2 linked regions of the Blastochloris viridis genome follow. The protein of the gene in region 1 interacts with the protein of each later gene in a pairwise test. Links are inferred from orthologs where the notes say so. Each region holds a gene or a part of one and is shown in the gene's direction. Other genes may lie near its edges.

What was found. Proteins that work in one complex are often made in the same cells at the same time.
Region 2: the proteins of BVIR_RS00450 (region 1) and grxD interact in binary tests that used the Escherichia coli proteins (3 or more experiments, as listed by UniProt). The link is inferred for Blastochloris viridis from one-to-one orthologs.

The regions. Positions count from the first base shown.
Region 1 is NZ_CP012946.1:88,581-92,228, reverse strand. What follows is about bases 455-3,338. They hold BVIR_RS00450 (BolA family protein), read left to right. Parts: upstream 455-1,705; coding sequence 1,706-1,972; downstream 1,973-3,338. Other genes in these bases: BVIR_RS00445 (GIY-YIG nuclease family protein), read right to left, coding at 2,190-2,474; BVIR_RS00455 (J domain-containing protein), read right to left, coding at 998-1,618; cobS (cobaltochelatase subunit CobS), read right to left, coding at 455-794. Also shown: more of cobS, read right to left, coding at 1-454. UniProt on the Escherichia coli protein: Transcriptional regulator that plays an important role in general stress response. Has many effects on cell morphology, cell growth and cell division. Acts by regulating the transcription of many genes, including dacA (PBP-5), dacC (PBP-6), ampC and mreB.
Region 2 is NZ_CP012946.1:1,123,708-1,126,491, reverse strand. It holds grxD (Grx4 family monothiol glutaredoxin), read left to right. Parts: upstream 1-1,112; coding sequence 1,113-1,457; downstream 1,458-2,784. Other genes in the region: murI (glutamate racemase), read right to left, coding at 2,700-2,784; rpsD (30S ribosomal protein S4), read right to left, coding at 1,906-2,523; BVIR_RS16675 (hypothetical protein), read right to left, coding at 1,567-1,704; BVIR_RS05000 (BolA family protein), read left to right, coding at 607-861; BVIR_RS16680 (hypothetical protein), read left to right, coding at 365-559. UniProt on the Escherichia coli protein: Monothiol glutaredoxin involved in the biogenesis of iron-sulfur clusters.

The DNA.
Region 1 (3,648 bases):
GTGGAGAGCTCCCCGTTCATGAAGGCGTTTCGGGTCAGATCCGCCAAGCGGACCATCTTGGAGATGGTGTCGCGCCCCTTGTCGTTTCGGAACGATTTGGCTTTCGCCAGCACGATCTCGACTTCCTTGTCGTGCGGCAGATAGTTCAGCGTGGTGACGATCGACCAGCGGTCCATCTGGGCCTGGTTGATCTGCTGGGTGCCGTGATAGAGCCCGGTGGTATCGCCAAGGCCGATGGTGTTGGCGGTGGCGAACAGCCGGAAGGCAGGGTGAGGGCGGATCACCCGGCTCTGGTCGAGCAGCGTCAGCCGGCCGGACGATTCCAGCACGCGCTGGATCACGAACATCACGTCCGGGCGGCCGGCATCGTACTCGTCGAACACCAGCGCGACGTTGTTCTGATAGGCCCAGGGCAGAATGCCATCGCGGAATTCGGTGACCTGGTGGCCCTCCTTGATGACGATGGCGTCCTTGCCGATCAGATCGATGCGGCTGATGTGGCTGTCGAGGTTGACGCGCACGCACGGCCAGTTGAGGCGGGCCGCAACCTGCTCGATGTGGGTGGATTTGCCGGTGCCGTGATAGCCCGAGATCATCACCCGACGGTTGTGGGCGAAGCCGGCCAGGATGGCGAGCGTGGTGGTGCGGTCGAACACGTAGTCGGCATCGACGTCCGGCACATGGTCCTCGGCCTCGGAGAACGCCGGCACGTCGAGATCGCTGTCGATGCCGAACACCTGGCGGACCGACACCTTCATGTCGGGGACGGGGGCCGTGGACACAGTGGGCGTCATGAACTCAAATCCTTGCCGCGGCGGGAAACCGGCGGCCGCCGCCGGAACGCCGGCGCAGCCCGCCCGAATCCTAACCGGGATGTTTCGCCGCCGCCAACCGGCGGCGGTCGCAGCGTGCCGGCAAATTTCGACATGCCGGCAACTTTATAGAGCCGGCGAGCGAACTCGGCCAGACCCGCGGCCGGCCCGCGCGAGGCCGCGCCTCAGCACAGCCCGGCGCCTTTCAGATAATTGTAGGCGGAGATGATGTCGCGGAGCTTCTCCTCCGAGGAGGTGTCGCCGCCATTGACGTCGGGGTGGTGGCGCTTGGCCAGCACCTTGAACCGCGCCTTGATCTCCTCGCGGGTGGCGTCGACCTCCAGGTCGAGCGCGGCCAAAGCCTTGCGCTCGCCGTTGCGGATCATCCGCCCGCGCGGCTCGGCCTTGGCCTCGTCCGCCGGGGCGCCGAACACCCGGAACGGATTGCCGTACGCGAACTCGCCGGCCTCGTAGGCCGCCTCCGCCTTGTGGGCCGCGGCGTGGACGCCGTTGACGCCCATCTTCCAGGTTGGGCGATGGCCGGTGATCGCCGCCTTCTGCCACGCGGCGACCTCGTCGTCGCTCATGCCGGCGAAGTAGTTGTAGGACTGGTTGTATTGGCGGACGTGGTCGAGGCAGAAATGCAGGTAGTCGCCATCGCGGCCGCGGCCTTTCGGCGCGCGGTGGGTCCCCTCGCCCTGGCAGCCCGGCCACTGGCACAGCGGGCCGCGCCGCTGCACCACCGGCTCCTCCTTGGGCTGGCGGGCGGCGCGGATGCGATCGAACAGGGGCGAGTTCAGCTTCATGATCGAATTATGAGAAGTCGGGTGCCGGCGAACAAGAAAGGCTGGCCCGGATTGACCGGCGGGTCACGCCGTCCATATCGATAACACATGACAGCTGCCGAACGCATCGCGAGCCGCCTCCAGGCCGCGCTCGACCCCGCCGACCTCAAGGTCATCGACGAATCGGACCGCCACGCCGGCCACGCCGGCGCCCGCGCCGGTGGCGAGAGCCACTTCCGGGTCTATATCGTGGCGGAGGCGTTCCGGGGGAAGACCCGGCTGGATCGTCACCGCATGGTGAACGAGGCGTTAAAGGCCGAGCTTGAGGCCGGCATCCACGCGCTGGCGGTTCACGCGAACGCGCCGGGGGAGTGAACGGCTTCAACCCCCGCAGCAAGTCGAGATCAAGACGTGGATGGCCGGGACAAGCCCGGCCATGACGACATGATCGACAGCGCCTGTGTTTTCAAAACCGCCTCTCGTTTTGGCGCGTTTCCGGTTAAGGCTCGATCAAAGCACTCGACCGCCAAAAACCTGGCTCATCATGGCCGGGCCTGTCCCGGCCATCCACGACTTCCTGCCAAGCCCAAATTCATAACAGCGACCCGTACAAATCATCCCAGTCCGGATTGAGAGAGTGGATCAGCCGCACCTTCCAGGCTCGCGGCCAGTGCTTGATGTTCTTCTCGCGCTGGATGGCGTCGGGCATGGTGGCGCATTCCTCGAAATAGACGAGGCGCATCACGCCATAGCGTACGGTGAAGCCGCCTGTGACATGGGTGCGGTGCTGCCAGACCCGGCGCAGCAAATCGGCGGTCACGCCGACATAGAGCGTGCCATTCGGCCGGTTGGCGAGGATATAGACCCAACCGGCCATCACCCACCCCTCAACGCCTCACGCCGCCTTCTGCCCCGCCCCGCCGACGATGCGCACGATGTCGGCCATGATTCGGTTCAGCTCGTAATCCTTGGGCGTGTAGACCGCTGCGACCCCGGACGCCTTGAGCAGGGCGGCGTCCTCCGGCGGGATGATGCCGCCGACGATCACCGGCACGTCGTCGAGCCCCTCCTTGCGCATGCGCTCCATCACGTCGCGCACCAGCGGCACGTGGCTGCCGGACAGAATCGACAGGCCGACGACGTGGACGCCCTCCTCCAAGGCGGCGTTGACGATCTCGGCCGGGGTGAGGCGGATGCCCTCATAGACCACCTCCATGCCGGCGTCGCGGGCCCGCACCGCGATCTGCTCGGCGCCGTTGGAGTGGCCGTCGAGCCCGGGCTTGCCGACCAGGAACTTGAGCCGGCGGCCGAGCCGCTTCGACACCAGTTCGACGTCGCGCCGCACCTCGTCGAGCCCGACCACGTCGGCGCGGGCGGCCCGCCCGACCCCGGTCGGGGCACGGTATTCGCCGAACACCTCGCGCAGCGTGCCGCCCCACTCGCCGGTGGTGATGCCGGCTTTGGCGCAGGCGATCGATGGCTCCATGATGTTGCGGCCTTCCGCCGCAGCCGCGCGCAGCGCCGCCAGCGCCTTGGCGGCCGCCTTGGCGTCGCGGCTGGCGCGCCAGGCGTTGAGGCGCGCCACCTGCTCGGCCTCGACATGCTCCGGCACGGTGAGGATGGCGCCCTCGCCGGTGGTGAGCGGAGAGGGCTCGGTCTCCTTGAAGCGGTTGACGCCGACCACGATCTGCTCGCCGCGCTCGATGCCCTCCAGCCGCCGGGTATTGGTCTCGACCAACTGCTGCTTCATGTAGCTCGACTCGATTGCGGCGATGGCGCCGCCCATGGCGTCGATCTTGGCGATCTCCTGGAGCGCCTCGGCCTTCAGCGCCTCGACTTTCGCCGCGATCTCGGTCGAGCCGTCGAAGATGTCGCCGAACTCCAGCAGGTCGGTCTCATAGGCAAGAATCTGCTGCATGCGCAGCGACCATTGCTGGTCCCACGGCCGCGGCAGGCCGAGCGCCTCGTTCCAGGCCGGCAGCTGCACCGCGCGGGCGCGGGCGCGCTTGGACAGCGTCACCGCCAGCGTCTCGATCAGGATGCGGTAGACG
Region 2 (2,784 bases), 1.0 Mb from region 1 along the record:
TGCCATCGCGCTGGCCGAGATGGCGATGGCGTCCGGCATCGGCGCCACCATCGACACGGTGCCGGCCGGGCCGGCGCACGCGGTGCTGTTCGGCGAGGATCAGGCCCGCTACCTCGTCACCGTGCCCGCTGACGCGGCCGATTCATTCCTCAGCCGCGCCAACACCGCCGGCGTGCCGGCGCTGCGGCTTGGCACCACGGGCGGAGAGCAATTGACCCTGCCGGGCGAGCGGCCGATGATGATCGCCGATCTGAAGACGGCCCACGAATCCTGGCTACCCGCCTACATGGCCGGAACGGGGGCCTAAACTGCGACGGCACGTGACACCCACCGTACCTTTCAAACATACCTGAGGGGAATGGCCATGAATCATGCCAAGCTTGTCCAGGTCGCCACGGATCAAGGAACATCCTTCCTCAATCCCGAGCACACGTCCTTCATCGAACCCCAGCAAGGCTCTTCGAACCGCTGCGTCGTTCACTTGGTTTGCGGCAACAAAGTCGCCATTGCGGAAACAGCCCAGGGCGTTGCCCAAAAAGTCAACGCCGCGATGGTGTAGCGGTGCCGCGATGGATAAATCGGCAATCTAGCGAGAGCGACACCGACATGGCGATGAATGCGGACGAAATCGAGCGGCGCATCAAGGTTGCGCTGCCCGACGCGGTGGTCACGATCAAGGATCTGGCCGGCGACGGCGATCACTACTCGGCGCTGGTGATGTCCGAAGCCTTCCGCGGCAAGTCCCGCCTCCAGCAGCACCAGATGGTCTATGCCGCGCTCAAGGGCAGCATGGGCGGCGAGCTGCACGCGCTGGCGCTGCAGACCGTGACCCCCGACTCCGCGCCGACCACGGCCCATTAGGCGCCCGCGGGTCGATTGGCCGGAACCGATCGGCGACCTCGACAGCCCCACTCGCTCCGGGGAGCCCGCCCGACGCTCGATCCGAACCGAGCGGACGCGAAATATCGACGGTTCAAACACGAGCCGGTGTTCGCCGCTGCCGAAAGGGAGCAAGAGCATCCGCCGTATTTCACCCGACTTCCCCTTGCTTCCGGCTGTGGGACACCCAGTTTCTCTTACGCGAGCTCGCGGAACGAAAAGGAACTGCCGACATGACCACGGCTGAGAACATACTCACCGTCATCGACAACGAAGTGAAGGGAAACGACGTCGTCCTGTTCATGAAGGGCTCGCCGGAAATGCCGCTGTGCGGGTTCTCCGGGCAGGTGGCGCAGGTTCTCGACTTCCTTGGCGTCCCCTACAAGGGCATCAACGTGCTGGAGTCCGACGCGCTTCGCAACGGCATCAAGGACTATTCCAACTGGCCGACCATCCCGCAGCTCTACATCAAAGGCGAGTTCGTCGGCGGCTGCGACATCGTCCGCGAGATGTTCCAGGCCGGCGAGCTGCAGACGCTGCTCAAGGGCAAGGGCATCGAGCTGCGCGAGCGGGCCTGACAGCGCATCGTGGCAATCGCGACGCCATGGCGGCGGGCGGGTCCCTGACCGGGGACGCCCGGCCGCAAATAGCGGAATGCGTCTCGCGAGTATGCTCGCTGGTGGTGATTCAGCGCGGCGGGAAACCCGCCATCGGCATCATGCCGCACCAGCGGCGACGCCGCGCGATCCGGCACCCGAGATCCGCGACGCGCGTACGCCCGATATCCCACTGCAACTGCGGACGTTTGCCCGCCTCGCGGATCATGGATCGCCGGCTCCCGGCGTGGCCTTGCCCGAGCATGACGCAGTGCTTCCCGCGCCAACTGCGCCAGTTGACGCCGTCGTCCCCGCGCGCCCGCGCCTGCCCCAGACACGCAGAAGGCCGCTCTTGCGAGCGGCCTTCTTAGTCCCCAACGGTCCCTCCGGATGAGGGACCGGCCCACGAACCCTCGGCGCGATCCTACGATCAGCGCGAATAGAATTCGACGACCAGATTAGGCTCCATAATCACGGCGTAGGGAACGTCGTTCAATTCCGGAATCCGCGCCAGCTTTGCGGTCATCTTGTGGTGGTCGACCTCGACGTACTCCGGCACGTCGCGCTCGGCGAGCTGCACCGCTTCCAGCACGATGCCGAGCTGCTTGGACGACTCCTTGACCTCGATCAGGTCGCCGACCTTGACGCGGAAGCTCGGAATGGTGACGCGGCGGCCATTGACCTTGACGTGGCCGTGATTGACGAACTGGCGGGCAGCCCACACCGTCGGAACGAACTTGGCGCGATAGACCACGGCGTCGAGGCGACGCTCCAGAAGGCCGATCAGGTTGGCGCCGGTGTCGCCCTTCATCCGCGAGGCTTCCTGGTAGATGCCGCGGAACTGCTTCTCGGAGATCGAGCCGTAATAGCCCTTCAGCTTCTGCTTGGCCTTGAGCTGGGTGCCGAAGTCGGACACCTTGCCCTTGCGGCGCTGGCCGTGCTGGCCGGGGCCATACTCACGCCGGTTGACCGGGCTCTTCGGGCGGCCCCAGATATTCTGGCCCATCCGCCGGTCAATTTTATACTTTGCGTCGTGACGCTTGCTCATATCGCAGGTCCTTATAGCGATGACAGGACCGCGCCCTCCTCTGCCGGGAACTTTGGTTCGCCGGCCGACAGGACTGGGGTGTCAGCTACCCCGTCCACGGGTCGCGGAAGCTCCGGGACCGATGCGATCCCGGAGCGGGCGTTCTAGGGGGCGCGGGCGACGCTGTCAAACATCCGTCATCCAGCGGCGGCGATTTCCAGCCGATATTGCCGCAACGCCGCGGCCAATCCCGGCTCAAGGCGGCGCCCGGCGGTGAACGTC